Linked DNA regions of Phenylobacterium zucineum HLK1. The protein of the gene in region 4 interacts with the protein of the main gene of each other region in a pairwise test. Links are inferred from orthologs where the notes say so. Each region holds a gene or a part of one and is shown on either strand. Other genes may lie near its edges. The genes, in order: secG, secB, PHZ_RS17135 and secA.

What was found.
Region 1: the proteins of secA (region 4) and secG interact in binary tests that used the Escherichia coli proteins (3 or more experiments, as listed by UniProt). The link is inferred for Phenylobacterium zucineum HLK1 from one-to-one orthologs.
Region 2: the proteins of secA (region 4) and secB interact in binary tests that used the Escherichia coli proteins (3 or more experiments, as listed by UniProt). The link is inferred for Phenylobacterium zucineum HLK1 from one-to-one orthologs.
Region 3: the proteins of secA (region 4) and PHZ_RS17135 interact in binary tests that used the Escherichia coli proteins (3 or more experiments, as listed by UniProt). The link is inferred for Phenylobacterium zucineum HLK1 from one-to-one orthologs.

What each region holds. Positions count from the first base shown.
Region 1 is NC_011144.1:1,957,327-1,964,436, reverse strand. What follows is about bases 1,479-4,368. They hold secG (preprotein translocase subunit SecG), read left to right. Parts: upstream 1,479-2,643; coding sequence 2,644-3,093; downstream 3,094-4,368. Other genes in these bases: PHZ_RS09645 (CTP synthase), read left to right, coding at 3,157-4,368; PHZ_RS09655 (GNAT family N-acetyltransferase), read right to left, coding at 1,993-2,532; PHZ_RS09660 (VOC family protein), read right to left, coding at 1,542-1,955; tpiA (triose-phosphate isomerase), read left to right, coding at 1,479-1,534. Outside these bases: PHZ_RS09670 (peptidylprolyl isomerase), read right to left, coding at 1-660; more of tpiA, read left to right, coding at 791-1,478; more of PHZ_RS09645, read left to right, coding at 4,369-4,797; PHZ_RS09640 (DUF4440 domain-containing protein), read right to left, coding at 4,794-5,225; rpmF (50S ribosomal protein L32), read left to right, coding at 5,372-5,554; PHZ_RS09630 (enoyl-CoA hydratase), read right to left, coding at 5,621-6,394; eno (phosphopyruvate hydratase), read left to right, coding at 6,520-7,110. UniProt on the Escherichia coli protein: Subunit of the protein translocation channel SecYEG. Overexpression of some hybrid proteins has been thought to jam the protein secretion apparatus resulting in cell death; while this may be true it also results in FtsH-mediated degradation of SecY.
Region 2 is NC_011144.1:2,470-9,492, reverse strand. The notes cover bases 4,221-7,023. They hold secB (protein-export chaperone SecB), read left to right. Parts: upstream 4,221-5,277; coding sequence 5,278-5,769; downstream 5,770-7,023. Other genes in these bases: coaE (dephospho-CoA kinase), read right to left, coding at 6,562-7,023; dnaQ (DNA polymerase III subunit epsilon), read right to left, coding at 5,800-6,504; timA (TIM44-related membrane protein TimA), read right to left, coding at 4,469-5,086. Also shown: PHZ_RS00060 (HAD-IIIC family phosphatase), read right to left, coding at 1-1,287; PHZ_RS00055 (DegT/DnrJ/EryC1/StrS family aminotransferase), read right to left, coding at 1,284-2,387; PHZ_RS00050 (sugar 3,4-ketoisomerase), read right to left, coding at 2,384-2,791; PHZ_RS00045 (Smr/MutS family protein), read right to left, coding at 2,877-3,383; PHZ_RS23825 (MltA domain-containing protein), read right to left, coding at 3,380-4,036. UniProt on the Escherichia coli protein: One of the proteins required for the normal export of some preproteins out of the cell cytoplasm. It is a molecular chaperone that binds to a subset of precursor proteins, maintaining them in a translocation-competent state.
Region 3 is NC_011144.1:3,509,233-3,516,451, reverse strand. Bases 1,667-4,665 are described here. They hold PHZ_RS17135 (YbgC/FadM family acyl-CoA thioesterase), read right to left. Parts: upstream 3,390-4,665; coding sequence 2,943-3,389; downstream 1,667-2,942. Other genes in these bases: ruvA (Holliday junction branch migration protein RuvA), read right to left, coding at 4,417-4,665; ruvB (Holliday junction branch migration DNA helicase RuvB), read right to left, coding at 3,386-4,420; tolQ (protein TolQ), read right to left, coding at 2,188-2,889; PHZ_RS17145 (ExbD/TolR family protein), read right to left, coding at 1,698-2,186; PHZ_RS17150 (hypothetical protein), read right to left, coding at 1,667-1,701. Outside these bases: Tol-Pal system beta propeller repeat protein TolB, read right to left, coding at 1-883; more of PHZ_RS17150, read right to left, coding at 907-1,666; more of ruvA, read right to left, coding at 4,666-5,031; crossover junction endodeoxyribonuclease RuvC, read right to left, coding at 5,144-5,671; PHZ_RS17115 (hypothetical protein), read left to right, coding at 5,830-6,024; PHZ_RS17110 (site-2 protease family protein), read right to left, coding at 6,021-6,794; PHZ_RS23255 (hypothetical protein), read left to right, coding at 6,903-7,219.
Region 4 is NC_011144.1:831,189-838,701, reverse strand. What follows is about bases 1-3,293. They hold secA (preprotein translocase subunit SecA), read left to right. Parts: upstream 1-339; coding sequence 340-3,093; downstream 3,094-3,293. Other genes in these bases: PHZ_RS04115 (flavin-containing monooxygenase), read left to right, coding at 3,180-3,293; PHZ_RS04125 (GxxExxY protein), read right to left, coding at 1-139. Also shown: more of PHZ_RS04115, read left to right, coding at 3,294-4,571; PHZ_RS04110 (alkyl/aryl-sulfatase), read right to left, coding at 4,531-6,411; PHZ_RS04105 (serine hydrolase domain-containing protein), read left to right, coding at 6,532-7,513. UniProt on the Escherichia coli protein: Required for protein export, interacts with the SecYEG preprotein conducting channel.

The DNA.
Region 1 (7,110 bases), 1.1 Mb from region 4 along the record:
GTTCTCCTTCATGAAGGCCGTCAGCTGCTCGTCGGTCGGCGCCGCCACGGCCGGAACGTTCGCGGCGGTCACGTTGAACCAGGCCACGTCCCGGCTCTCCAGGCCGAAGATGGCGCCGAGCGCGCCGTAGGCCCGCGGCGCGCGCAGGCCTTCGCCCACGCCCGCGCCCCAGTGCTGGGCGGCCATCTGGTCCCGCAGGGCGCGGTCGAAGCCCTCCGGGGTCATGTCGTTCTCGGCCAGGCGTTGCTGGAAAGTGTTGCGGTCGAAGCGGCCGCTGATCGGATCGAAGAAGGCCGGGATCTTCGAGATCTCGGCCACCAGCAGCTTGTCCGACGGGCGGATGCCGATCTTGTGCAGCATCTCGGCGAAGGCCTCGCGGGTGGCCAGGCCGTTCAGCACCTGGCGGTCGATGCCGTTGGCCTCGGCCATCTCGGGCGTGATGGGCTGGCCGGCCTGCTGTTCCAGCCGCTTGCGGTAATCCTCGTACTCGCGCCGGAATTCGGCCGAGGTGACCACCCGCGAGCCGGCCTTGATGACCTGGTCGCCGGTGGCGCCGCTGAATACGTCGTTGATGCCGAAGACCGCGAAGCTGACGATCAGCAGGCCGATCAGGACGGCGGCGACCCAGGACTTCGCGAACTGGCGGATGGCGGCGAGCATCAGGAATAACCCTTTCCGGGGCGCAGGCGTGCGGGCCGGTATAGTGGAGGCCGCTTCCGTACGGCAAGGAGGTGACAGGCCGCCCAGCTTGCCTTAACCGCGCCGGCCATTGCGACGTATGTGAGGCAAGATGACCGCTCCCAAGCCGCTGATCGCCGGAAACTGGAAGATGAACGGGCTGGCCGCCGCGCTGTCCGAGGCCAAGGCCGTGGCCGCCGGGGCGGCCGCGAGCGCCGCGCGCGTGGCGATCTGTCCGCCCAGTCTGCTGGTCCACCGGATGAGCGAGGCGCTGGCGGGGACGCCGGTGCTGGTCGGCGGTCAGGACTGCCACACGGACGAATCGGGCGCCTTCACCGGCGACGTCTCGGCCGAGATGCTGGCCGACGCCGGCGCGAAGCTGGTGATCCTCGGCCACTCCGAGCGGCGGTCGGGCTACCGCGAGACCGACGCCCTGGTGGCGGGCAAGGTCAAGGCGGCGCTGCGCGCGGGGCTGGAGCCGATCGTCTGCGTCGGCGAGACGCTGGAGGAGCGTAAGGCCGGCCAGGCGCTGGCGATCGTCACGCGCCAGGTCCGCGGCTCGCTGCCGACCGAGCTGGCGGGCAAGGCCTTCGCGGTGGCCTATGAGCCCGTGTGGGCGATCGGCACCGGCCTGACGCCCACCACGCCCGAGATCGAGGAAATGCACCGCGCGATCCGGGCCACCCTGGTCGAGATGTTCGGCGAGGCGGGCAGGGCGGTCCCCATCCTGTACGGCGGCTCGGTGAAGCCGTCGAACGCGGCCGAGATCCTGCACGCCGACGAGGTGGGCGGCGCGCTGGTGGGCGGCGCGTCCCTGAAGGCGCAGGACTTCCTCGGGATCGTGAACGCCCTCTAGGGCCCCCTCAGGCTCCGGGGCCCTTCAGCTCGACCGTGTTGCCCTCGGGGTCCTGCAGGTAGATCGACCAGCCGTCGCCGTCGGCCCCGTAGCGGGGGCCTTCGTCCGTCACGGCGACTCCGTGAGCGGCCAGGTGATCCTTGATCGCCTGGGCGTCGTAGGGACGCACCTGCAGGGCGAAATGGTCGAGGTTGCGGCCCTCGGCGCCGGGCCCGGCGCCGCCCATCCGCCCCAGCGGGCCGTCGAGCGTGACGAGGTCGATCATCTGCGGCCCGCAGCGGATGTGGGTGAGTCCGATCTCCGGACGGTCGCGGTCCACCGAGAGCCCCAGCACGCCGCAGTAGAAGGCGAGCATCCGCTCCTTGTCGCGGACGCGCAGCACGATGTGGTCGAAGCCGGCGACGACGATGGGCTGGGTCATGGCGGGTCTCCCTGCCGTGGAGATAGGGCCGCCCAGCCTAGAGCAGAAGGCCGAACAGCCGCACGTCCCGCCGCTCGCCGTCCTCCAGGATGTGGCCGCGCAGCAGGCCCTCCTCCTCGAAGCCGAGCTTCTCGAGCACGCTCTCCGAGCGCCGGGCGCCCAGGTGCGTGCGGGCGGTCAGCTTCCGCAGCCCGTTCGCCGCGGCGAAGGCGATCACCGCTCGCATCGCCTCCAGGCCATAGTCCTCGCCCGAGGTCTGCCGGCCCAACATCAGGCCCACCTGGGCCCTGCGATGGCGCCGGTCGATCTCGGTAATGTCGAAGCAGCCGACGAACGCCCCGTCCGAGAGCCGGCGCATGGCCCAGCGCATGGCGCGCCCGGCCGCCATGTCCTCGACGTGGTTGCGGACCACGCCGGCGACGACGTCGGGGTCGTTGGGCTCGGGCGCCTCCCAATAGGCGAGCACCTCCGGGTCTGCGAGGAGGGGGAAGATCGCCTCGGCGTCCTCGAGGGTCAGGGGATTGAGCCGGAGCCGTTCGGTTTCGAGGATCGGCAGGCGCTGCAGGTCGAGAATCATCACTTGTCCGACGGAAGCGACCCGCTACCTATGGCCTTGGGCCCGCCTCGGTGGTAGAGCGCGCGCTTCATTTCGGCGGGGTGTGTCCGCCGCGCACTGGAAAGACTGTCCATGCTGCTCACGCTGCTCCTCGTGATCGAGGTCATCGTCGCGTTCTTCCTGATCGTCGTGGTCCTGCTGCAGCGGTCCGAAGGCGGGGCGCTGGGCATGGGCGGCGGGCCTTCGGGCTTCATGACCGCGCGCGGGGCCGGCGACCTGATGACCCGGATCACCTGGATCCTGGGGTCGGTGTTCTTCGTGCTGGGCCTGCTGCTGACGATCATGGCCGGCCGGGAAGGGGGCTCCTCGTCCGTGGTCGACCGCCTGAAGGTGGACGCCATCGATCCGAACAGCCTGAACCAGTCGGCGCCCCAGCCGACCCCGGCCGCGCCGGCGCAGGGTGGCCCCGCGCCGCTCCAGGCCCCCGCGCCCGTGGTCGGCAATCCGTTCGGCGCCCAGCCGGCCCCGACCGCTCCGCAACCGGCTCCCCAAACGGCCCCCGCGCCCGCCGCGCCGCAGTAATCCGTGGATAGTTTGCACCACGGGGCGGGCCGCCCCGGCGAATCACGGCTACTCTGAGCGCCCATGGCCCGGTACATCTTCATCACCGGCGGCGTGGTCTCCTCTCTTGGTAAAGGTCTCGCGTCCGCCGCGCTTGGCGCCCTGTTGCAGGCGCGCGGCTACAAGGTCCGTCTGAGGAAACTCGACCCCTATCTCAACGTCGATCCGGGGACGATGAGCCCCTACCAGCACGGCGAGGTCTTCGTGACCGACGACGGGGCCGAGACCGACCTCGACCTCGGCCACTACGAGCGCTTCACGGGCGTCTCGGCCACCCGCGCCGACAACATCACGACGGGCCAGATCTACAAGACGATCATCGAGAAGGAGCGCCGCGGCGACTACCTCGGCGCGACGGTCCAGGTCATTCCGCACGTCACCGGCGAGATCAAGGACTTCGTCCTCTCCGATCCCGGCCCGGATGTGGACTTCGTGCTGATCGAGGTCGGCGGCACGGTGGGCGACATCGAGGGCCTGCCGTTCTTCGAGGCGATCCGCCAGCTGGGCCAGGAGCTGCCCCGCGGGCACGCCTGCTACATCCACCTGACGCTGCTGCCGTTCATCAAGACGGCCGGCGAGATGAAGACCAAGCCGACCCAGCACTCGGTGAAGGAGCTGCGCTCGATCGGCATCCAGCCCGACATCCTGCTGTGCCGGACCGAGTTCCCGATCCCCGAGGGCGAGCGGCGCAAGATCGCCCAGTTCTGCAACGTGCGCCCCAGCGCCGTCATCCAGGCGATGGACAGCGCCAACATCTACGCCGTGCCGTTGGACTATCACCACGAGGGACTCGACACCGAGGTGCTCGACGTCTTCGGCCTGCTGGACCAGGCGCCGAAGCCTGACCTGACCCGCTGGGAAGAGATCTCCCACCGCCTGAGCCACCCCGACGGCGAGGTGAACATCGCCATCGTCGGCAAGTATACGGGCCTGACCGACGCCTACAAATCGCTGGTCGAGGCGCTGGTCCACGGCGGCGTGGCCAACAACGTCCGGGTCAAGTTCGACTGGATCGAGGGCGAGGCCTTCGAGAAGGACGAGGACCTGATCGCCGTGCGTCTGGCCAACGTCCACGGCGTGCTGGTCCCGGGGGCCTTCGGCGAGCGCGGCTCGGAGGGGATGATCCGGGCCGTCCAGTTCGCCCGCGAGCACCAGATCCCGTACTTCGGCATCTGCTTCGGCATGCAGATGGCGATGATCGAGGCGGCCCGGAACCTGGCCGGCATCCGGCAAGCTTCGTCCACCGAGTTCGGCCCGACCTCCGAGCCCATCGTCGGCCTGATGACCGAGTGGACCCGGGGGAACGAGAAGCAGGTCCGCGCCGAGGGGGGCGAGCTGGGCGGCACCATGCGCTGCGGCGCCTATGACGCCGTGCTGGCCCCCGGATCGCGGGTGGCCGAGATCTACGGCTCGACCGCCATCCAGGAGCGCCATCGCCACCGCTACGAGGTGAACATCGGCTACCGCGAGCGGATCGAGGCCACGGGCCTGAAGTTCACCGGCCTGTCGCCCGACGGCCAGCTGCCCGAGATCTGCGAGCGGGCGGACCATCCCTGGTTCGTCGGCGTGCAGTACCACCCGGAGCTGAAGAGCCGGCCGTTCGACCCGCACCCGCTGTTCGCCAGCTTCATCGGCGCGGCCAAGGAGCGGAGCCGGCTGGTCTAGGCCAGGCCCCTTTCGCGCAGCAGGGCCTCCTCGTCGCCCGACACCCAGCCGAAGATCCTGGGTCCCTCGTCGGTCAAGCGTACGAAGTAGGTCACCTCGAAGTCGATATCGGTCTGCGAGCCGTCCTTGCGGCGGTAGCGGGCGCGCCAGCTGACCTTGGCTGTCGCGTGCCGGTCGTCGATAGGCGTGACCGCGACGTCGCGGAGCGTCATGGCCTGGGCGCCTGTGGCCCGGTAGTGATCGTAGCCGGCCCTCATCGCCTCGACGAGCGAGGCGTCGTTCCGCCCCGTCGCGACCCCTTGGGGCCCGGCGGCGATGAACTCGGGCGTGAAGAGGGCGCCCGCGTCCTCGGGCGCCGCCTCGCCGTGCAGGCCGCGGTTGAAGTTGTCCTCGTGGCGGCGGAAGAGGGCGTGGATCTCGGCTTCCATGGTTTCACTCCAACGAGCGTGGGCCGGCAGGGGCTGCATTGGGAGGAACCCGAGGCGGGCGCTTGATCCGAAGCGGCGTTTCATGCATACACCGCCGCTCACGTCGGCGGCCTCACTCGGCCGCCGCAGTCATTTCGAGATTTCCGATGGCCGTTCCCAAGAGAAAAACCTCGCCCTCGCGGCGGAACATGCGTCGCTCGCACCACGCGCTGGGCCCGAACGCCTATCACGAAGACAAGGAAACGGGCGAGCTGAAGCGCCCGCACCACGTCGACCTGAAGACCGGCATGTACAAAGGCCGCCAGGTCCTGACGCCGAAGGAAGACTAAGCCTCATCCGAGGCAGCGATTCCGCGCGGCCCCGTCTGGCGACAGGCGGGGCCGTTCGCATGCGCGCTACTGGCTCCGCCCGCGGGCCTGCACCTTCTCGCGGCGGGCGGCGACCATCTCGGGCGTGACCTCGACGTTGTGCGCGAGCGAGCGCTCGTGCTCCAGCTTGAGCCCCTCGGCCAGGGTCGTCTCGTAGCCGTCGTCGATCATCGCCTTGTATCCGACCAGCATGTCGGCCTCGATGTCGGCCATCTGCCGGGCCAGGGTCAGCGCGGCCTCCATCAGCTCGCCGGGTTCGACGACGCGGTTCGCAAGGCCCCATTCGTAGGCGGTTCTGGCGTCGAGGAAGTTGCCGGTCAGCGACAGTTCCTTGGCCCGATAGGGGCCGATCACGCGCGACAGCTTCTGCGACAGCCCCCAGCCGGGGGTGATCCCGACCCGCGCGTGGGTGTCGGCGAAACGGGCGTTGGTCGAGCAGATCAGCACGTCACAGGCCAGCGCCACCTCGAAGCCGCCGGTGATCGCCACGCCGTTGATCGCGCCGATGATCGGCTTGCGGGTGGCCAGCAGCGCGCGGGCGGGGTTCTCGGCCGGGTCCGTCGTGTTGGCCGCGCCCATGCCCAACGGATCGGACGACAGCTCCTTCAGGTCGAGCCCGGCCGTGAACGCCCGCTCGCCCGCGCCGGTCAGGACGATCACCTTCACCTCGGGGTCGGCGTCCAGCTCGACCATGGCCTGCCGCAGCGCCTGGCGCAGGGCCTTCGACAGGGCGTTCATCGCCTCGGGCCGGTTGAGGGTGACGACGGCGACCCCGTCGAACGGCTTTTCCACCAGCAGCATGATCTTCCTCCCTTGGCGTCCCGGCATGACCGGCCGACGCCGCGGCAAGTCAACCGGGGAAGTCAAGTTGCCCCTGTCGCGGAAGGTGGCTAAGGCTCGCGCGCCGCAACACCCGAGGGAGCTCCATGACCGAGATCGTCGACATCACCGCCCGTGAGATCCTGGACAGCCGGGGCAACCCGACCGTCGAGGTCGACGTGATCCTCGAGGACGGCGCCATGGGCCGTGCGGCGGTGCCCTCGGGCGCCTCGACCGGGGCCCACGAGGCCGTGGAGAAGCGCGACGGCGACAAGGCCCGCTACCTCGGCAAGGGCGTGCGGCAGGCCGTCGATGCGGTGAACGGCGAGATCTATGACGCGCTGTCAGGCTCGGACGCCGAGGACCAGCGCCGCATCGACCGGATGCTGATCGAGCTGGACGGCACGCCGAACAAGAGCCGCCTGGGCGCCAACGCCATCCTGGGCGTCAGCCTGGCCACGGCCAAGGCGGCGGCCAGCAGTTCGGCCCTGCCGCTCTACAAGTACGTGGGCGGCGTCTCGGCCCGCATCCTGCCGGTGCCGATGATGAACATCATCAACGGCGGCGCCCACGCCGACAATCCGATCGACATCCAGGAGTTCATGATCCTGCCGACCGGCGCCGAGACCTTCTCGGAAGCCCTGCGCATGGGCGCCGAGATCTTCCACGCGCTGAAGAAGCAGCTGAAGGACGCGGGC
Region 2 (7,023 bases), 830 kb from region 4 along the record:
GTATTCGTCCACCGCCGTCTCGTCGAGGCGGGCGAGCGCCAAGTTGAACTGGTTGGTCTTGCGGCTGATCTCGGCCAGCCGCTCGCGGTCCTCGGCCGGATCCAGGCTGAGGACCAGCTCGGCCTGGAGCGCCCGCAGGTATTCCTCCTCGTCCAGCTCGCGGGCGAGGGCCTCGCGCTCGGCGTTGGCGGCGATGTCGGCGGCCCGCCCGGCGAAGGTCGCCTTGCCGCGGGGCAGGCCGGGATAGAGGTCGAGCGCCCGGGCTGCGTCGGCCGCGGTGGGGCCGGCGTGCAGCAGGCGCAGGCCGGGGACCCGGGCGCCGGCCTCGACGAGCTCGCCGAGGTTGTCGTCGATCATCAGCACCGCGTCGGGCCCGATGTTGAACGCCTTCGCCGCCGCGCGAACCGCGTCGGACTTGGCCCCCCAGCTCACCTGCCAGGCGCTGACGTGCTCGGCCTTCAAGGGAAAGTCGGCGCGGGCGCGGAACAGCTCGGCCACGTCCTCGGCCTCGTTGCGCGAGACCACCGCCACCAGCACGCCCCGCTCGGCCCAGCGGACGATGGCCGCCTGCAGCGCGGCGTGGTCCGCGGTGAGGCGCACGCCCGAGGTCCCGTCCTCGCCGAGGACGCCTTCGTAGATCGTGTTGTCGAGGTCGACCGCCAGCGCCTTGACCGGCAGGGTGAAGAAGCCGGCCAGGATCTCGAAGGCGAGGGCCCGGGCCGATTCCAGAATCGCGGCCTCGCCGAGCCGCGTGCCGGTCGCCTGGGCGCGGGCCTCGTCGAACGTCCGCTCTCCCAGTCGCCGGGCGATCTCGTCCAGGCGCAGGACCGCGGCGGCCGGGGTGCGTTCGGCCCAGGCCGCCAGGGCCCCGTTCAGCGCCGCGTAGCGGTCGCCCGCGTCGGGCGCATTGCTCACGATCAGCGGCCCCGCCGCGGCGGCGCGCAGGGCGTCGAGACGCCCGACGATCCAGGCGACGAGCGCCTCGTCGTCAAGCCGGCCGTAGCGGGCGTAGTCCAGCCAGACCAGGCGGGCGTCCCCGGCCTCCTCGGGCAGGTTCAGGCTGTCGTCGTAGTCGCCGATCTCGACCCGCATCGGCGCGCCCGCGAAGCCCAGGAAGGCGGGCAGGACGCTCGCGGCGCCCTCGAACGCGTGATTGCGCAGCACCTGGAGCGTGCGCTCGCCCGCGGGCGCTCCCCGCGCGGCCTTCATGAGGCTGAATCGGTTGGGCGCGGCGGCGAACAGCGCCGCCTGCTGCTCGAGGGGCTCCAGGAGGCCGGCCGCGCTCACGAGCCGCCCTCCTCCGTCCTCCGGATCGCCGCTGCGACCGCTTCCGCGTCGGCCGGGGTCATGCCCGGCCACATGGGCAGCGAGAGCACCTCGGCCGCCAGCCGCTCGGCGAGCGGGAACTGCCCGGCCCGGAAGCCCAGGTGGGCGAACGCCGGCTGCAGGTGGCACGGCGTGGGATAGTGGATCAGGGTCTGCACGCCGGCCTCGGCCAGCTTCGCCTGCAGGGCGTCGCGCCGGGCGCTGCGCACGACGTAGAGGTGGTAGACCGCCCGGGCCCAGTCGGCCTCGCCCGGCGGCGTGACGATGTCGGTCGGCAGCGACCGCGCGTAGGCGGCGGCGACCTCGCGGCGTCGCGCATTCCGGGCTTCGAGCCTCGGCAGGAAGACCCGCAGGAACGCCGCCTGCAGCTCATCCAGCCGCGAGTTCACGCCCACCACCTCGTGGACGTACTTGCGCTCCGAGCCGTAGTTGCGCAGGCGCCGCAGGCGGTCGGCTAGCGCGGGATCGTCGGTCGTCACCGCGCCGGCGTCGCCGAGGGCGCCCAGGTTCTTGGTCGGATAGAAGCTGAACGCGGTGGCGTGCGCCAGCGCGCCCGTCCGCCGCCCCCGGTGCTCGGCGCCGTGGCTCTGGGCGGCGTCCTCCAGCACGAAGAGGCCGTGCCGGGCGGCCAGCTCCATCAGGGCGTCCATGTCGGCCGGGTGGCCGTAGAGCGAGACCGGCAGGATCGCCGCCGTCTTCGGCGTCACCGCCGCAGCCGCGGCCTGTGGGTCCAGGGTGTAGGTCCGAGGATCGGCCTCGACGGGGATGATGGTGGCCCCGACCGCCGCCACCGCCAGCCAGGTGGCGATGAAGGTGTGCGAGGGGACGATCACCTCGGCGCCCGGGCCGACGCCGGCGGCCCGCAGCGCCAGCACCAGGGCGTCGAGGCCGTTGCCGACGCCGACCGCGTGCTTCGCCCCGCAGAAGGCGGCGAACTCACGCTCGAACGCCTCCATCTCGGCGCCCAGGATGGTCCAGCCGGAATCGATCACCCGGGCGTAGGCGGCGTCCAGCTCGCTTCGCAGGCCGTCCTCGGCCAGGCCCAGGTCGAAGAACTTCATCGGCGGGCGTGAGCCAGGAAGGCGTCGAAGTCGCGGATGTAATCGCTCTCGTCGTAGACCATCGAGGCCAGCACCATGCAGACCGCCCCCGACGAGAAATTCTCGATCTCTCGCCACAGGTTCGGCCCGATGTGCAGGCCCCGGTGCGGGCGGTTCAGGGTCACCACCTCCTCGGTGGTCCCGTCGTGCAGGCGCACGTCGAAGCTGCCCGAGACCGCCAGCAGCAGCTGGTTCAGCGCCAGGTGGGCGTGACCGGCCCGCATAGAGCCGCTGGGCACGTCGTAGAGGTAGTAGACCCGCTCGATCGCGAACGGGACATGCCGGTTCGATTCCGCAAAGCACAGATTCCCCCGGGGATCCGAGATCACCGGCAGGTCGATGAAGTTGGCGAGTTTTCCGGACATGCGTCGGCGGGACGCTAGTCGAGACCGCGAGTCGAGCCAAGCGCGGCCTGCATCCCCTGGCTCACCCCCTGGCTCACCCCCTGGCTCACCTCGGAGGCTTGCGCTTCAGGGCGACATAGAGCGCGCCGGCCCCGCCATGCCGGCGGTGCGCCTCGGACACCCCCGCGACGATGTGCGCCAGGTGCGGCGCGGCCAGCCATTCCGGCGCGTGGCGGCGCAGGACGCCGTCGCCCTGCACGCCCTTGCCCGTGATCACCAGCACCGAGCGGTAGCCCTCGTCCCAGGCGCGGGCGAGGAAGGCCTCGAGCGCGGCGCGGGCCCGGTCCTGGGTCATGCCGTGCAGGTCGATCCGCGCGCCGATCGGATCGCGCTCGCGGGCGATGCGGGTCTTGCGGTTCGGCTCGATGGCGTCGACGCCCTCCCGCGCGGCTCCCAGCCTGGCCGCCGCGGGCCGCTTCGGCTCGATCCGCGCCGGGGCGTCCAGGTTCTGGGGGGCGGGCTGCTTCGGCGTCGCCCTCCCCGGGAGCGGGTGGACGGTCGCGGCCACCAGCGACCAGATCCGCAGCTCCTCGGGCTTCAGCGGCCGTTTCACCGGTAGGGGACCAGGCGGAACATGCGCAGGGTGTGGCGCACCCGCCCCGCCTCGGCTCCGGCCGCGCCGCCTTCGCCGAGGTAGAGGTCGGCCCGCACCGGCCCCTTGATCGCCCCGCCGGTGTCCAGGGCGGCGACAAGGCGGCGGTAGGTCGGGAAGGCGCCCTTCAGCAGCGGCGCCTCGGCGTCGATCCAGTAGAAGCCGCCGTAGGCGTGGTGCGCCGGGTCCACCGCGATGGCCCGGCCGGCGGGCAGGGGCACGTTCGCCGCGCCGGCGGGCGGGCGGCCGTCGCCCGGGGCGAGGCGGAAGAAGGCGTAGCGCGGATTGAGCCGCATGATCTCGTCGGCGGCCGGGCCCCGGTTGGCCGCCAGCCACAGGCGGATCGCCTCGCCCGAGGTGGCGTCCCGCGCCAGCAGGCCTCGGTCGCGCATGGGATTGGCGATGCCGACGAAGGGCTGGCCGTTGTTGGCGGCGTAGAGCGCCTTCATCCGCCGGCCGTCCTCGAAGGTCAGCACGCCCGAGCCCTGCACCTGCAGGAAGAACAGCTCCTCGGGCCGCATCCAGGCGATGGCGTCGTCGGCCGGACGCGCCTCGATGGCGGCGCGGTCGGCGTAGGGGGCGCCGTTCACCAGGTCGGCGGGCTTCGGCCGCACGGGGGCGCTGAACTCGGCGTCGGGCCGGCGGCGCGCTTCGTAGACGGGAGCGAAATAGGAAATAGGCGGTGAGCACCCCCTCGCCCGGCAGCGGCTCGGCGAGGAAGCGGCTTTCGAACCACCGGCGGGCGTCGGCGGCCGCCACGGTCCGGGCCTCGGCGCACAGCGGCTGCACCTTAGGATCGCGGACCGCCTGGCAGCCCGCGCGGAAACCCTCGAGGGCCTGGGCGTGGTCCTCGGCCGCCCAGCCGGGCAGCTCGGAGAGGAAGCGCGGGCGCAGCGCCTCTCCCGGCGCAGGCTCAGGCGCGGGCGGCGGCAGAGGCCGGTGCGGCGGGACGGCCGGTCCGACGGGCGGGACCACCGTGGGCGTGGCGCAGGCGGTAAGGACCAGGGCGGCCAGGGCCGCCCGCACCGGACCGATGTTCAAGGCGCTTACGCCTCCGCGGCGTCGACGTGGACCAGCATCCAGTTGGGGTCACGGCTCTTAAGATTGCGTTCGAACGTCCACAGCTCGGCGGTGCGGCGGTCGTCCACGGCCTCGCCCTCGGGGCCCTTGGTGCGGCTGCGGAATTCGGCCAGGAACCGGACGGTCACCCGGCCGAGGTCGGCGCCCGTGACGTCGGCCTTCTCGAGGTCGGCGCGGGGCGGGTGGAAGAACTCGACGCTCTCGGTGCGGCCCTCGGCCTCGCGCTGGTCGATGGCCGCCTCGAACGAGGCCAGCACCTGCGGCGCGAGCAGGTTCTTCAGCGTGGCCCGGTCGCCGTCGGCGAAGGCCCGCACGATCATCTCGTAGGCCTGCTTGGCGCCGCCCAGGAAGTGGCCGACGTCGAAGCTGGGGTCCAGCGCCTTCACCGCGGCCAGGCCCGTCAGCGCCACGCCGTCGTCGGCCGGTTCGGCCATCCGGTCGACGGCGCGTACGGAGCCCTGCGCCGGCTCGGCGGCGGCCTGGTCCTCCGGCTGGCGCCCGACGCGCCGGCCCAGCACCGAATAGAGCTGGTAGAGCACGATGGCCGCGAGGCCGGCGAAGATGATCAGCTCGAGGACTTGCAACTTCCTGCCTTGGCTAGGGACGTGGGGGATCCGTCCAACGCCTCAATATAGGCTGCCGGAACGCCGCCGTCAGGGGCGGCGTTGCATCCCCTGAGGCGCCATGTTAGCCGGGCCGCCCGAAGAGACGCGTTTCTCCCGCGTTTGCGATAGGATTGTTTCTCCCGCGTTTGCGATAGGATTCAAGCCAGATCATGTCCGAAACCGACGCCGGCGCCCCGGGCGCGCCCGAAGCCGCCGAAGGCCAGGCGCCCGGCATCCGCATCCTCGCCCAGTTCATCCGCGACCTGTCGTTCGAGAACCCGCGCGCGCCCGACGCCCTGCGCGCCGCCCAGACCCAGCCGCAGATCGACCTCGGCGTCGAGATGAACGCCCGGGGCCGCGAGGACGGCCTGTTCGAGGTGGACCTGAAGCTGTCGGCCAGAGCCACCCGCGACGACGGCGCCCTGTTCGTGGTCGAGCTGCTCTACGGCGGCGTGTTCCAGATCGCCGGCGTGCCGGCGGAGGACCTGGAGCCGGTGCTGCTGATCGAGTGCCCGCGCTACCTCTTCCCCTTCGCCCGCCGGATCATCGCCGACGTCACGGCCGAGGGCGGCTTCCCGCCCTTCATGCTGGATCCGATCGACTTCGCCGGCGTCTACGCGGCCCGCAAGGCCCAGGAACAGGAACAGGTCGGCCACGCCTGACGCCTGCCCTCCCCCTCGCGGGGAGGGACGCTACAGCCCGAACTTGCCCCAGAGCTCCTCGCTCTTGACCACCTCGCGGATGAACGCGGCGTGGACCGCGCGCTCCTCGTCGCTGGAGAGGGGCGCCAGCGGCCTCGGTCGCGCGCCGTAGCTGTTGCGCGTCGCCGCGTGCACCGCGCTGACCGCCGCGGACGAGGTCAGCTCCAGCCGCCGTTCGCGGCCGCCGCGCAGCTCGAGATAGACCGCCGCCAGCAGCTTGGTGTCGATCAGCGCCCCGTGCTTCTCGCGCTCCGCCAGCGAGATCTTGAAGCGCTTGCAGAGCGCGTCCAGCGAGTTGTGCATCCCCGGGAAGCGCTGCTTGGCGAGCGCCAGGGTGTCGATCCAGCGGTGGTCGGGCAGCTCGGCCCGGCTGCACAGGCCCAGCTCGTAGTTCACGAAGGCCCGGTCGAAGGCCGCATTGTGGGCGACGATCGGCGCATCGGCCACGAAGTCCAGGAACGCCTCGACGATCTCGGGCGCCTCGAACTTCGGCTTGCCGCGCAGGAAGGCGGTGGAGAGGCCGTGCACCTTCTCGGCCTCGGCCGGCATGTCCCGGCAGGGATCGATGTAGGCGTGGAAGTGCCGCCCGGTCGGGATGAAATCCTCGATCTCAAGGCAGGCGATTTCCACCAGCCGGTCGCCGGTGAGCGGGTCGAAGCCCGTGGTCTCGGTGTCGAGGACGATTTCGCGCGCCATGGCCCTTCAATGGCCCGGTTCGGCGGCCTCTTTCAACCGGCGGAAACGCGCAGGCGGCTAGTCGCCGCGCCCTCCGTCCGTCCCGGCCCGCAGGGCGGCGATGATGGTCATCACCTGGGCGCGGGCGTGCTCCAGGCCCTGGCCGGTGTCGACGACGAAGTGCGCCCGGGCCCGCTTCTCGGCGTCCGGGGTCTGCTGGGCGAGGATGGCGTCCAGCCGTTCCGGGGTCATGCCGGGCCGGGCCAGCACCCGCTCGCGCTGCATCTGGGGGGGCGCCGAGACGACCACCACCGCATCGACGTTCGCGTGGCCGCCCGTCTCGAACAGCAGGGGGATGTCCAGCACCACCATATCGGCGCCCGCCGCCTCGGCCGCCTTGAAGAACTGCACCCGGTCCTGGCCGACCAGGGGATGGACGATGGCGTTCAGCCGCTTCAGCGCCTCGGGATTTCCCAGCACCTGCTGGCGCAGCGCCTCGCGATCGACGCGGCCGTCCTTCACAACCCCCGGGAAGGCCTC
Region 3 (7,219 bases), 2.7 Mb from region 4 along the record:
AGAACGACGGCGAGGTGTCGATCGACGGATCCGACGTCAGCCGCGTGCTGGAGCGGCTGGAAAGGCTCATCACATAGATGTCGCTGTTGCCGCCGCGCTCGACCGAGAACGCCACCCGGCCGCCATCGGGCGAGAAGCGCGGGGCGAAGACCATGCCCTGGAAGTTGCCGAGGCTCTCGCGGCGGCCGGTCTCGAGGTTGAACAGCCAGATGGACGAGCCGTCGGGCCGCAGCGACATGTAGGTGATCTCCTGGCTGTTCGAGGAGAAACGGGGGGTCATGACGATGTACGAGCCGTCGGTCAGGTAGCTGGGGTTGGCCCCGTCCTGGTCCATGATCGCCAGGCGCTTGACGCGCTTGCCGCGGGGGCCGCTCTCGGCGACGAACACCACGCGGGTGTCGAAGTAGCCCTTCTCGCCGGTCAGCCGCTCGTAGACGGCGTCCGAGATCTTGTGCGCGACGCGGCGCCAGTTCTCGGGGCTGGAGGTGAACTGCAGGCCGAGCAGCTGCTGCTCGGCGAAAACGTCCCACAGGCGGAAGTCGACGCGCAGCCGGCCGCCCTCGACGGTCACCTGCCCGTTCACCAGGGCCTGGGCGTTGATCTGCTTCCAGTCGGCGAAGCGCGGCTGGACGGCGATGTTGACGTCGCGCTCGATGAACGCCGCCGGGTCCAGCGGCTGGAAGAGTCCCGAGCGCTGGAGGTTGGCGCTGATCACCTGGGCGATGTCGGCGCCCTGCTGGCCGCCGAAGGCCGGCACGGCGATCGGCAGCGGCTGGACGTCGCCGCGGTTGACGTTGACCTCGATCTCGGCCCGGGCGGGCTGGACGGTGAGGCCCGCGGCGAACAGGCAGGCGAGGGCGAGCATCAAGGGCTTCAGCCGCATGCAAAGGCTCCGGATCGGTTCGGTCATCGGTCGGCGCAGGCCTCCCGGGCGTTGAAGTTCACAGCGATGCGCTGACCATAGTAGTCGCGCGAGAGGCCGCGGAAGGGCGAGGCGGCGTAGACGGCGCGCTCGGCCCGCTCGGCGGCGGCCTGGCCCACGGCGTCGCGGGGGCCGCCGGTGATCTGGGACGTGACCTGGCCGACGAGCTGGCCGCCCGAGCCGATGTTGAACACGACCCGGACGATCACGTCCCGGCCGCCCTCCACCGTGCAGTTGGGATTCCAGCGGCGCTGCAGCTCCTGGACGAGGCCCTGCATGTCCGCGCCGGCCGCGAGACCCCGGCCGGCGGTGTTGCGGGCGTCGGGCGCGGTCTCGGCGCGGGAGGGCCCTTTGGCGGCGGGCGAGGGGCGGCTCTTGGCCAGCGAGCTTTCGAGGCTCGCGAAGAAATCCTCGCTGGACTCCTTGGTCTTCGGCGTCGGTCGCGCGGCCTTGGGGGCGGGCGCCTTGGCTGCGGGGGCGGGCGTCTTGGGCGTGGGCGCGGGCTGCGGCTGCGGCGGGGCCGGCGGGGGCTGGGGCTGGGGCGGCTCGGGCGTCGGCGCGGCGTCCGGGACGGGCGTCTCGGCCATCGCCTCCTGGGTCTCGGGAGCCTGCAGCGCGGGACGGGTGTCGAGGTCGGGGGCGGACGAGACGATGGTAACGGGCACGACCGCGCCCACCTTCAGGTCGCGCGCGCCCCAGGAGATCATCAGCGCGGCGGCCACGCCCGCGTGCAGCGCGAGCGAGCCGAAGGCCGCGGGCGAGACCTCGATGCGCCTCACGGGCCGGCCTGCTCCTCGGCGCCCGACGAGGGGCCGCCCGTGTCGGTGATCAGGTTGATGGATGAGAAGCCCGAGGTGGACAGCGCGGCCATCACCTGGGCCACCACCTCATAGGTCGCATGGCGGTCGGCGCGGACGTAGACCGGCCGGCTCTGGCCCTCGCTGAGCGCCTGCATGCGGGGGGCCAGGCCGGCGAACGGCACGGGATCCTCGCCGAGATAGATCGAGCCGTCGGCTCGGATGGAGACGGTCAGCGGCTCGGGCTGGTCTTGGATCGCGCCCGCCTCGGTCTTGGGCAGCTCGACCGGCACCCCAGCGGTCAGCAGCGGCGCCGAGATCATGAAGACGATCAGCAGCACGAGCATCACGTCCACCAGCGGGGTGACGTTGATCTCGGAGAGCGCGCCGCGCCGGCCGCGGCCGTAACGGCGACGGTTGCGGCGCCCGCCGCCGGCGGCGAAGGCGTCGTTGGCCGACAGCGCCATGTCAGGCCCGCTCCGCCAGCCGCCGCTGGATGGCGGTGGACAGGTCGTCGGCGAAGCCCTCGAGGCGGGCGGCGTACTTGCCGGCCGAGGTCGAGAACGCGTTGAAGGCGATGTAGGCCGGGATGGCGGCCACCAGGCCGATGGCGGTCGCGAACAGCGCCTCGGCGATGGCCGGGGCCACCACGGCCAGGGAGGTGTTCTTCTGGATGGCGATGGCCTGGAAGGAGTTCATGATCCCCCAGACCGTGCCGAACAGGCCGATGAACGGCGAGGCGGTGGCGACGATCGCCAGGGCGCCCAGGCCGTTCTCCACCCGCGCGCTCTCGCGGGCGATGACCGCATCGAGGTGGCGGTCGATGCGCTGGATCAGGAAGGCCACCTGGGCCTCGGTGGGCGGCCCCTTCTGGCGCGCGTCACGCCACTCCTTCAGCGCGCCCTGCAGCATGCGGGGCAGGGCGTGGGCGGGCCGCTCGCCGGCCTCGGCGGCGACGTCCTCCAGGCTGCGGCCCGAGGCGACCTGGTCCTCGAAGCGGGTCGCCTCGCGGTTCAGGGCGGCGAAGCGGAACAGCTTGTCGAGGATGATCGTCCACGACCAGAGCGAGGCCAGGGCCAGGCCGATCATCACCAGCTTCACGACCCAGTCGGCCTGGAAGAACAGGTTGACGATGTTGAAGCTTTCGGGAGTGACGGCGGCCGGGTCCATCGAGGTCCTTCTCGTCTTCTTTGCGGCGTGCTTGGCGGGGATCGGTGGCGAACTTATGGCGCGGCGAAGAGCGGCTTCAGCCGCTCGACCAGGCCTGGCGGCGGGCGTCGGGCGCGGCCGTCCAGGCCGATGCAGGCGGCTTCGACGCTGGCCTGCGCGATCAGATCCTGCCCGCGCAGGATTCGCTGGCTGACGAACAGGCGCGGCCCCTTCACGGCGTCGTAGGTGGTCCGCACATGCAGGGCGTCGTCGATGCGCGCGGCGCGCTTGAAGTCGATGGCCATGTGGGTGACCGCGAAGGCGGCGGGCTCGGGCAGCTCCAGCAGCGCCTGGTGGCCGATCCCGCAGACGCGCAGGAAGTCGCTCCGCCCCCGTTCGAAATAGCGCAGGTAGTTGGCGTGGTAGACGACGCCGGTGAAGTCGGTGTCCTCGTAGTAGATCCGCACCGGCAGGACGTGCTCGCGGCCTTCCAGCCACCCCGCGCTGGGCTCGTGGCTCATTTGTCGAACAGATCCGCGGGCGGCGCGGCTCCCCCGAGGTTTCGCGGCGCCTGGAGGCCCAGGTGCTCGTAGGCCTTGGCGCAGGCCATGCGGCCGCGGGGCGTGCGCTGGATGAAGCCCTGCTGCAGCAGGAAGGGCTCGATGACGTCCTCGACGGCGTCGCGGGCCTCGGCGATCGCATAGGCCAGGGTCTCCACCCCGGCCGGGCCGCCGGCGTAGTTCTCGATCAGCGCCCGCAGGTAGCGGCGGTCGAGGGCGTCGAGGCCCACCTCGTCCACGTCCAGTCGGGCCAGGGCGGCGGCGGCGGCCTTGCGGTCGATCACTTCGGCGCCGTCGGCGGCGGCGAAGTCGCGGACCCGGCGCAGCAGCCGGCCGGCCACGCGCGGCGTGCCCCGAGCGCGGGCGGCGATCTCTCGCGCGCCCGACGGATCGAGCGGCGCGCCCATCTTGGCCGCGGCGCCCAGCAGCACCCTGGCGAGCTCGTCGTGGGTGTAGAACTCCAGCCGCACCGGGATGCCGAACCGGTCGCGCAGCGGCGTCGCCAGCAGGCCGGCGCGGGTCGTGGCCGCCACCAGGGTGAAGGGGGCGAGGTCGATCCGCACCGACCGGGCCGAGGGACCTTCGCCGATCACCAGGTCGAGGACGTGGTCCTCCATGGCCGGGTAGAGGATCTCCTCCACATTGGCGGCCAGGCGGTGGATCTCGTCGATGAACAGGACGTCGCGAGGCTCGAGGTTGGTCAGGATGGCCGCCAGGTCCCCCGCCTTGGCCAGCACCGGCCCAGAGGTGGCGCGGAAGTTCACGCCCAGCTCGCGGGCCAGGATCTGGGCGAGCGTGGTCTTGCCGAGGCCCGGAGGGCCGAACAGCAGCACATGGTCCAGGGCCTCGCCCCGACCCCGGGCGGCGTCGATGAACACCGAGAGGTTCGCCTTGGCCTGCTCCTGGCCGACGAATTCGGACAGCGTCTGCGGCCGCAGCGCCCGGTCGGCCGGCTCGAACGGCTGGGCCTCCCCCGAAACGATCCGGCTCACCGTCCCAGCTCCTGCAGCGCGGCCTTGATGAGCGCCGGCGGTTCGGCCTCTTCACCCAGGCGCAGGGCGGCGCTCTCGACCACCCGGCGGGCCTGCGGCTCGGCGATCCCCAGGCCCATCAGGGCGGCGACCGCCTCGCCGGCGGCCGAGACCTTGATCGGCTGGGGAGTCGTCGCCTGGGCGTGGAAGGCGGCGACGGGGCCGTCGGAGATCGGCTTGTCCTTCAGCTCGACGACGATCCGCTGGGCGAGCTTGGGGCCGACCCCGTTGGCGCGGGCGACGGCGGCCTTGTCCTCGCGCGCGACGGCGGCGGCGAGCTCGGGCGGGGCGAGGACGTCGAGGACCGCGAGCGCGGCCTTGGGCCCCACGCCCTGGATGGTGCGCAGCGTCACGAACGCCCGGCGCTCGTCGCGGCCGAGGAAGCCGTAGAGGGTCACGCCCGTCTGCTCGCCGAAGACGCTCTCGACGTGGATCACCGTCTCCTCGCCCACCGCCGGCAGGCGCGAGAGCGTCCGCGATCCGCAGCGCACGACGTAGCCTACGCCCATCACGTCGATCAGGGCGTCCTCCTCGCCGACCTCGGCGACGAGCCCGCGCAGGCGGCCGATCAAGGCGCGCGCTCCAGCGGTTGGAAGGGGCGAATCACGTTCGGCATGCGTTCCCGCTCACGTACCGCGCGCCCGCGCGAGGGGGAACCTCGGACACGGTGATTTGTCCGCCGCTTCAGGCGACCCGCCATGTCCGGTTGGCGGCCGTGCGGGCGTGGGCGTGGGCGATGGCGACCGCCAGCGCGTCGGCGGCGTCGGCGGTCGTCTTGCCGGCGGCGGGCAGCAGGCGGGCGATCATCCAGCCGACCTGCGCCTTGTCGGCGCCGCCGGTCCCGACGACCGCCTTCTTGACCACGGTGGCGGCGTACTCGGCGACGGGCAGGCCGGCGCGCGCGGGGGCCACGAGGGCCATGGCGCGGGCGTGGCCCAGCTTGAGGGCCGAGCGGGCGTTGTCGTTGACGAAGGTCTCCTCGACGGCGGCCTCGTCGGGGGCGTGCTCGGCGATGATCGCCTCGATCCCCGAGAGCAGCACCAGCAGGCGCTCGGCGAAGGGCAGCTTGTCCGGCGGGGCGATGACCCCGTGGGCGACGTGGCTCAGGCGCGCGCCCTCGCACGCCACCACGCCCCAGCCGGTGCGGCGCAGGCCCGGATCGAGCCCCAGGATGCGGACGGGTCGAATCGCGTTCATCGTCTGTTCCAGCATGCCGCAGATGAACCGTGAAAGCTTGCCGAAAGGTGACCTACGCCGGCCGGGCCGGAAGCGGAGCCATAAGTCCGCTCTATGCTGCACTGCAAAAAAGTCGATTGGACGCCGGTACGCGACGGCGCCAGATAGGACGCCTCCCAGGTTCGAGGTTCCCTATGCGCCGCGTCGAGCACTACCTGAAGCAAGCCGCCCTCGCCGAGACGGCGGCGGCGAAGACCGCGGACGCGGCGGCGCGCGACCACCTCAGGCGGATGGCCGAACGGTACCGCGAGCTGGCCTCGATCGTGCAGGCCGAACTGCGGGAGGCGGACCGCGATGCGTCCCGCCGCCCCATGCTTTCGCTGGTCTAGCGCCAGAACTGGAAGGCCTCGAAGCCCGCGACGATAGCCGGCCGCGGCACGCCCAGGCCGGCGGCCAGGTCGGCGGCGGTCCCGAACAGCAGGGCGCCGAAGCCGGGGACGAGGAAGATCGCCGCCAGCAGGATCAACAGGCCCAGGCCTTCGGCCTTCCGCAGGCCGGGATCCCAGCGCTTGGGCAGGAACGGGCGGACGGCGTTGAAGCCGTCGAGGCCCGGGATCGGCAGCAGGTTCAGGATCAGCGCCGTCGCCTGCAGGAAGGCGAGGAGCGCGACCGCCGCGAACAGCGGGCCCGAGGCTGACCCGCCCCACATCGCCAGGACGCCGGCCAGCACCAGCAGGACGACCAGCGTGCCGAGGGGGCCGGCCAACGAGGCGGCGGCCCGCCAGGCCGGGCTGCGCATCAGGTCGTGGCGCAGCCAAACCGCGCCGCCCGGGAAGCCGATGCCCCCCAGCGCCAGGGCGATCAGCGGGATGACGAGGCTGGTCGCGAGATCGCCGTACCGGCGCGGATCGAACGAGAGATAGCCCTTCTCGCGCACGGTGTGGTCGCCGGCGAGGTAGGCGACGAACGCATGGCCGAACTCGTGGGCCATGACCGCCAGGATCCAGCCGCTCATCACGAAGCCGAAGGTCAGCAGGCCCAGCGCGCCCGGCGCGGCGGCGGTCGCCAGCGCCGCCCCGCAGGCGGCGAAGGCGCCCAGGATCGCAAGGCCCACCAGGTTGTTGGGGGGCGGCGGAGCGGCGGTCGTCGAAGCGGTCATGGCGTCTATATGGACCATTCCCGGCGCGATTGCCGAGGGGGACGAGGAGCGCTCCGGAACGGCCAAGGTCGAACGGCGTTAGCTCGGCTTCACGACGGAGGAGAAACCATGCGTCCGATTCTGATCAGCGCCGTGCTCGCCGCGGCGGCCGGGGGGCTCGGCGCCTGCGCCAGCACCGGCTACGACAGCTACGCCTCGGCCTGCGAGCGCGACTACCAGCGCAACCGCGCCGCCGCCACCGCGGCCGGCGCCGTGATCGGCGGCGCGGCCGGCGCGGCGGTGGCCAAGGACGACGCCGCGGGCGCGGCCATCGGCGCGGTGGCGGGCGGCATCATCGGCAACCAGCTCGCCAAGCGCGACGATCCCTGCGGCTACGGCTTCGGCGGCTATCCCGTCGATCCGGCCTACGGCTACTGGGACGAGCG
Region 4 (7,513 bases):
ACTCGATCCCGAGGCACTCCTGATAGACCGCTTCGAGGAAGCCGCCTCCCAGCGCCCGGTTGACTTCGAAGATCGCGCCCTGAATGAGGAAAACCTCATCAGCATGGAGCACATTCCCGCCGGGCCGGTCCTCGTCCATGCTCCAACGATAACGCACGCCGGCCACCGGAACAATAGCGGAACATCGTCTGCTGCAGGGCGGATGTGGCGCCAGTCGGCCGCGTTGACACTGGGAGGGGGGCTGCTTAAGTCTCGCGCGCCCTCTGACGGGCCTATTTTGCCGGCGGGCGCAGGGCCCCTTCAGTCGCCGCCGACGCCTCGCACAACGGACGCCTTCCCTTGAGCATCTTCCAACGGTTCTTCGGTTCCTCCAACGACCGCAAGGTCAAGGGCATGCAGGCGCGTGTCCTGAAGATCAACGCGCTGGAGCCCAAGATCCAGGCCCTCTCGGACGCCGAGCTGCGGGGCAAGACCGACGAGTTCAGGGCCCGCCTGGCGAAGGGCGAGACCCTGGACCAGCTGCTGGACGAGGCCTTCGCCGTGGTGCGCGAGGCCGCCAAGCGCGTGCTGGGCCAGCGGCACTACGACGTGCAGCTTGTCGGCGGCATGGTCCTGCACCAGGGCGGGATCGCCGAGATGCGGACCGGCGAAGGCAAGACGCTGGTGGCCACCGCCCCCGTCTACCTCAACGCCCTGGCGGGCAAGGGCGTCCACGTCATCACCGTCAACGACTACCTGGCCCAGCGCGACAGCGAATGGATGGGCCAGGTTTACGGCTTCCTGGGCATGACCACGGGCGTGATCGTCCACGGCCTGTCCCAGGGCCAGCGCCAGGCGGCCTACGCCAGCGACATCACCTACGGCACGAACAACGAGTTCGGCTTCGACTACCTGCGCGACAACCTGGTCTACGACTCCCGCGAGATGGTCCAGCGCGGCCACAACTTCGCGATCGTCGACGAGGTGGACTCGATCCTGATCGACGAGGCGCGCACGCCGCTGATCATCTCGGGTCCCACCGAGGACCGCTCGGAATTCTACAAGACCATCGACCTGCTCATCAAAGAGCTGGTCAAGGACCCGACCACCTACGACCACGACGAGAAGCAGCGCCAGGTCATCCTCACCGAGGAAGGCTCGGAGCGGATCGAGCAGATCCTGGAGGAGGCGGGGCACCTGGCCGAGGACTCGGCGGGCCTGTACGACCCGGCGAACGTCTCGGTCGTGCACCACGTGAACCAGGCGCTGCGGGCGAACGTGCTCTACACCCGCGACAAGGACTACATCGTCCGCGCCGGCGAGGTGATCCTGATCGACGAGTTCACCGGCCGCATGATGCATGGCCGCCGCCTGTCCGAAGGCCTGCACCAGGCCATCGAGGCCAAGGAAGGCGCCGTCATCCAGCCCGAGAACCAGACCCTGGCCTCGGTGACGATCCAGAACTACTTCCGCCTCTACTCCAAGCTGTCGGGCATGACCGGCACGGCGGCCACCGAGGCCCAGGAGTTCCTCGACATCTACCGGATGGACGTGGCCGAGATCCCGACCAACCGGCCGATCCAGCGCATCGACGACGACGACGAGGTGTACCGGACCAGCGCCGAGAAGAACCAGGCGATCATCAAGCAGATCGAGGAGTGCTACCGCCGGGGCCAGCCGATCCTCGTGGGCACCGTCTCGATCGAGAAGTCGGAACACCTCTCCGAGCTGCTGAAGGCGCACAAGTTCGAGGTCGACGGGAAGACGCAGACCGGCATCCCGCACAGCGTGCTGAACGCCCGCTACCACGAGCAGGAGGCCCTGATCGTCGCCGACGCCGGCGTGCCGGGCGCGGTGACCATCGCCACCAACATGGCCGGCCGCGGCACCGACATCCAGCTGGGCGGCAACGTCGACATGAAGCTGGCCAAGTGGCGCGACGAGCAGCGGGCGCAGGGCGCCGAGCCGACGCCCGAGCAGGCCTTCGCCCAGCGCGCGATCATCGAGGCCGAGATCAAGGACCTGAAGGAGAAGGCCCTGGCCGCGGGCGGCCTCTACGTGCTGGGCACCGAGCGCCACGAGAGCCGGCGGATCGACAACCAGCTGCGCGGCCGGACGGGCCGCCAGGGCGACCCCGGCCACTCGAAGTTCTTCCTCTCGTGCGAGGACGACCTGCTGCGCATCTTCGCCGGCGACCGGCTGGACGCGATCATGCGGACCTTCGGCGTGCAGGAAGGCGAGGCCATCACGCACAAGTGGCTGAACAGCGCCATCGCCACCGCCCAGAAGCGCGTCGAGCAGCGGAACTACGAAATCCGCAAGAACCTGCTGAAGTACGACGACGTCGTGAACGACCAGCGCAAGGCCGTGTTCGAGCAGCGCCAGGAGTTCATGGAGGCGACCGACCTTTCGGAGGCTGTCGCCGAGTTCCGCCGCGACACCATCGCCGACTTCGTCCAGCGCCACCTGCCGCCCAAGGCCTACGCCGAGCAGTGGGACGTGGCGGGCCTGGACGACCACGTTCGCCGGTACCTGGGCCTGGAGCTGCCGATCGCCGAGTGGGCCGCCGAGGACGGCATCGCCAACGAGGAGATCGAGGAGCGCATCGTCCAGGCCGCCGACGCCCGGGCGGCCGAGCGCAACGCCCTGGTGGGCGACCACATGCGCAACGTCGAGAAGAGCTTCCTGCTGCAGACCATCGACATGCAGTGGCGCGAGCACCTGATGCACCTCGACCACCTGCGCAACGTGATCGGCCTGCGCGGCTACGGCCAGCGCGACCCGCTGAACGAGTTCAAGACCGAGGCCTTCTCGCTGTTCGAGAAGCTGCTGGTGGACCTGCGCCAGAACGTGACCCGCTGGCTGATGACGGTGGAGTTCCAGTTCGAGGAGCCCGCGCCGCCGCCTCCGGAGATGTTCGAGGTCCACCTCGACCCGCTGACCGGCGAGAACGAGGCCGAGCGCGGCTTCGTGCCCGACAACATCTCGCCCGAGCAGCGCCAGGCCCTTCCCGTCACCTCCTTGCCCGACGGCTGGGAGGACACCGGCCGCAACCAGCCCTGCCCCTGCGGCTCGGGCAAGAAGTTCAAGCACTGCCACGGCGCGCTGGTGTGAGGCGGCGTCCCTCCCGGCAAGGGAGGGTTGCCCGCCCCCACGGAAGGCCGTGAAACTCTCCCCGACGACTTAGGGGAGAAACCACCATGGCCCAGGCGCTGCCGAAGGCGTGCATCATCGGCGCGGGCTGTTCCGGCTTCACGACCGCCAAGCGGCTGAAGGACCTGGGCGTGCCGTTCGACTGCTTCGAGATGTCGGACGACATCGGCGGCAACTGGTACTTCAAAAACCCGAACGGCCTGTCGGCCTGCTACGAGAGCCTGCACATCGACACGTCGAAGTGGCGCCTGGCCTTCGAGGACTATCCGGTCCCCGCCGACTGGCCCGACTTCCCGCACCACGCCCAGCTCCTGAAGTACTTCCACGACTACGTGGACCACTTCGGCCTGCGCCCCCTGATCACCTTCAACACCGCGGTCACCCACGCCGAGCGCACGGCGGAGGGGCTCTGGTCGGTGACGCTGTCGACCGGTGAGACTCGCCTCTACGACGTGCTGTTCGTCTGCAACGGCCACCACTGGGACGCGCGCATCCCGGAGTATCCCGGCGCCTTCGACGGGCCGGCCTTCCACGCCCACGAATACCGCGACCCGTTCGACCCCGTGGACATGCGCGGCAAGAACATCGTCGTCGTCGGCATGGGCAATTCGGCGATGGACATCGCCTCGGAGCTGTCCCAGCGGCCGATCGCGAGGAACCTCTGGGTCGCCGCCCGGCGCGGCGTCTGGGTGCTGCCGAAGTACATGGACGGCCGGCCGGCGGACAAGGCGGCCCTGCCCCCCTGGTTCCCGCGCAAGCTGGGCCTGGCGCTGGCCCGCAAGAAAATCAAGCGGGCCATCGGGCGGATGGAGGACTACGGCCTGCCCAAGCCCGACCACGAGCCGCTGGAGGCGCACCCGTCCGTCTCGGGCGAGTTCCTGACCCGGGCCGGCTGCGGCGACGTGAAGTTCAAGCCGAACATCGCCGAGCTGATGGGCAAGAAGGTCCGCTTCGAGGACGGCAGCGTCGAGGACGTGGACGCCATCGTCTACGCCACCGGCTACAGGATCAGCTTCCCGTTCTTCACGGATCCCGAGCTGCTGCCGGACGCCGAGCACCGCTTCCCGCTGTTCAAGCGGATGATGAAGCCGGGAATCCCGAACCTGTTCTTCATGGGCCTGGCCCAGCCCCTGCCGACGCTGGTCAACTTCGCCGAGCAGCAGGCCAAGCTCGCCGGCGCCTACCTCGTGGGCCGCTACAAGCCGCCCGCGCCCGCGGAGATGGCGCAGGTCACCGCCAAGGACGAGGCCCTGCACCTCGGCCCCTACTACAAGTCGGCCAGGCACACGATCCAGGTGGACTTCGGGATCTACGTCCACGACCTCCTGAAGGAGATCGAGCGCGGCGGGAAGCGGGCGAAGGCCGCCGGCTACGCCCTGCCAGTTCCCGCCCGCGCGGTCAGCGCGTCACGATCGGAAAGTCCGGCCGCGGCGGCGTGAGGAAGCCCAGCAGGCGGACGAGCGCCCCGGCTTCGCCCTCCGAGGCCGCCGGCGGCCTGGCCCCCGCCAGGGCCGCCGCCAGGAACTGGGCCCGCGGCAGGACGAACACCGCCTCGGCCGCGCCCTTGGGATCGGCCTCGTAGGTGAGGACGTCGTTGCGCACGGCCACCCGATAGCGCTCGTCGCGGTCCGGGAAGACGAGGTCGAGGCTGACCGCCTGCCCCCGCGACTTGGCGGGATCCAGCCGCACCGCCAGGAGGTCGAGCAGCATCGGCGTCGGGGTGCTGCGGACCATGTCGAGCGAGCCGGCGCGGGCCGGCCCCGGCCGCACGCCCTGCGAAAGCTCCTGGGCGCCGGTCAGGTACATGTTGCGCCAGATGGCGCTCTCGGCCGCCGCCGCCTGGCGGCGGTAGACGCGGGCCAGGAGCTCGCGGGCGGCCACGTTCGTCGCATCGGCCAGCACGATCCGGTTCAGCAGGGTCGCCGCCCAGCGGTCGTCGCCGGCGTCGTAGGCCCGGCGCGCCTGCGCCAGCACCTTGCCCGCCCCGCCCATGGCGGCGACGTAGCGGGCGCTCTCGTCGACCGGATCGAGCGGCGCGAGGTTCACCGGATTGCCGTCGTACCAGCCCATGTAGCGCTGGTAGATCGCCCGGCTGTTGAAGCTGAGCGTGCCGTAGTAGCCGCGGTTGAACCACTCGCGGTCCAGCGCCTCCGGCAGCTTGAGCCGGTTGGCGATCTCGGGGCCCGTGAGGCCCTCGTTCATCAGGCGCACCGTCTGGTCGTGCAGGTACTTGTAGGCGTCGCGGTGGCTGGCGACGTAGGCGGCGATCGTCTCCCGACCGAAGCGGGGCCAGGCGTGGCTGGTGAACAGCACGTCGGTCCGGTCGCCGTAGAGGCGCAGGGACTCCGAAAGGCCGTCCGCCCACAGCTTGGCGTCACGCACCAGGGCGCCGCGCGGCGTCAGCACGTTGTGCATGGTGGCGTTGGCGTTCTCGGCCAGGCTGAGCGCCTTCAGGTCCGGCAGGTAGATGTTCATCTCGGCCGGCGCCTCGGTGTTGGGCGTCACCTGGAACTCCAGGCGCACGCCGTCGACCGTCAGGGTCTGGCCGGTGCGTTCGATCTCCAGCGTCGGCGGGATGAGCGTCTGGGTCCCGGAGCTGACCGCCTGGCCGATGCCCGAGCTGATGGGCCCCTCGGGGCCGCGCGGCTGGCCGCCGCCGAACTGGTAGGCCGCCCGGCGCTGCATGGCGGGGCCGGCGATGATGTTCTCGGAGACCGCGTGCTCCAGAAAGCCCTGGGGCGCGATCACTTGGACCTTCCCGGCGTCGACGTCGGCCTGCTCGACCATGCCGCGGGCGCCGCCGAAGTGGTCGACGTGGCTGTGGGTGTAGACGAGGGCCGTCACCGGCCGCACCCCCAGCGTCTGGTTGGCGAGGTCGAGGGCGGCGCGCGCCGTCTCGGCCGAGGTGAGCGGGTCGATGACGATCCAGCCGGTCTTGCCGGCGATGAACGTGGCGTTCGCGAGGTCGAAGCCGCGGACCTGCCAGACGCCGTCGGCGACCTTGAAGAGGCCGTGCTTCGACAGGAGCTGCGCCTGCCGCCACAGGCTGGGGTTCACGGTGGCCGGCGCGGGTCCCGCGAGGTGGGCGTCGGCCGACAGGTCCCAGACGACCCGGCCATCGGCGGCGGTGATCCTCGGGTCCGCCCGCGTGGCGACGAAGCCCCGCTCGGCGAACTCGAAGTCCTGCCGGTCGGCGAAGTCGGGCCCCGCCTGCGCCGCCGTGGCCAGGGCAAGGCCCAGCGCCAGGCCCAGCGCGGCGCCGATCGTCAGCTTCCTCATGTGACGCACCTCCCGCCCGAGGGATGAGCCCGCGGCGCGACCCTGGCAACCTTGCCCCGACGTAACTTGACGAGGCGGGCCCCTGTCGGCGCTTCTGCCGGTTCGGATGGGGGACGAGAGATGAAGTTCGCAAGCTGTGCGGCGGCGCTGGCCGCGTTCTGCCTGGCCGGGTTCGGCCTGATCGGGCCGGTGGCGGCGCAGACGGGGGACCAGAAGGCCGCCTTCGCCGAGATCGACCCGCTATTCGAGGCCTTCATGCGCGAGCAGAACGTCCCCGGCCTCGTCTATGGCGTCGTGGCCGACGGCAAGCTGGCCTACGTCCGGACCCTGGGCGTGCAGGACGTGGAGACGAAGGCGCCGGTCACGGCCGACACCGTCTTCCGCATCGCCTCGATGTCCAAGAACTTCACCGCGCTGGCGGCGCTGAAGCTCAGGGACGAGGGCCGGCTGTCGCTGGACGCCCCCGCCGAGCAGTACGTGCCGGAGCTGAAGGCGCTGAAGTATCCCACGACGGACAGCCCGAAGATCACCGTCCGCGACCTTCTCAGCCACGCCGGCGGCTTCGTCACCGACGACCCCTGGGGCGACCGCCATCTCGACATGGCGGAGCCGGACTTCTCGCGCTTCGTCGCGGCGGGCGTCCCGTTCTCGCGAGCGCCCGGGACGGCGTTCGAATATTCCAACTTCGGCTATGCGCTCGCCGGCCGGGTGGTCTCGAACGCCTCGGGGACGCCCTACGCCGACTACATCGGCGCCCGCTTCCTCGCGCCGCTGGGCATGGCCTCGACCACGTTCGACATCGGCAAGGTCCCGGCCGGGCGCCTCGCCCGCGGCTATCGGTGGGAGGACGGGCGCTGGACGCCCGAGCCGGCGCCGGGTCCCGGCGCCTTCGGGGCGATGGGCGGGCTCCTGACCAGCGCTAACGACTACGCCCGCTACATGGCCTGGGAGCTCGCCGCCTGGCCGCCGCGCGATGGGCCCGAGGACGGGATCCTGGCCCGCGCCAGCATCCGCGAGATCGCCCGTCCCCAGACCTACGCCACCGTGCAGCGGCGGTCCGATCCCGAGGGCTGCGACCGGGCGGCCAGCTACGGCATGGGGA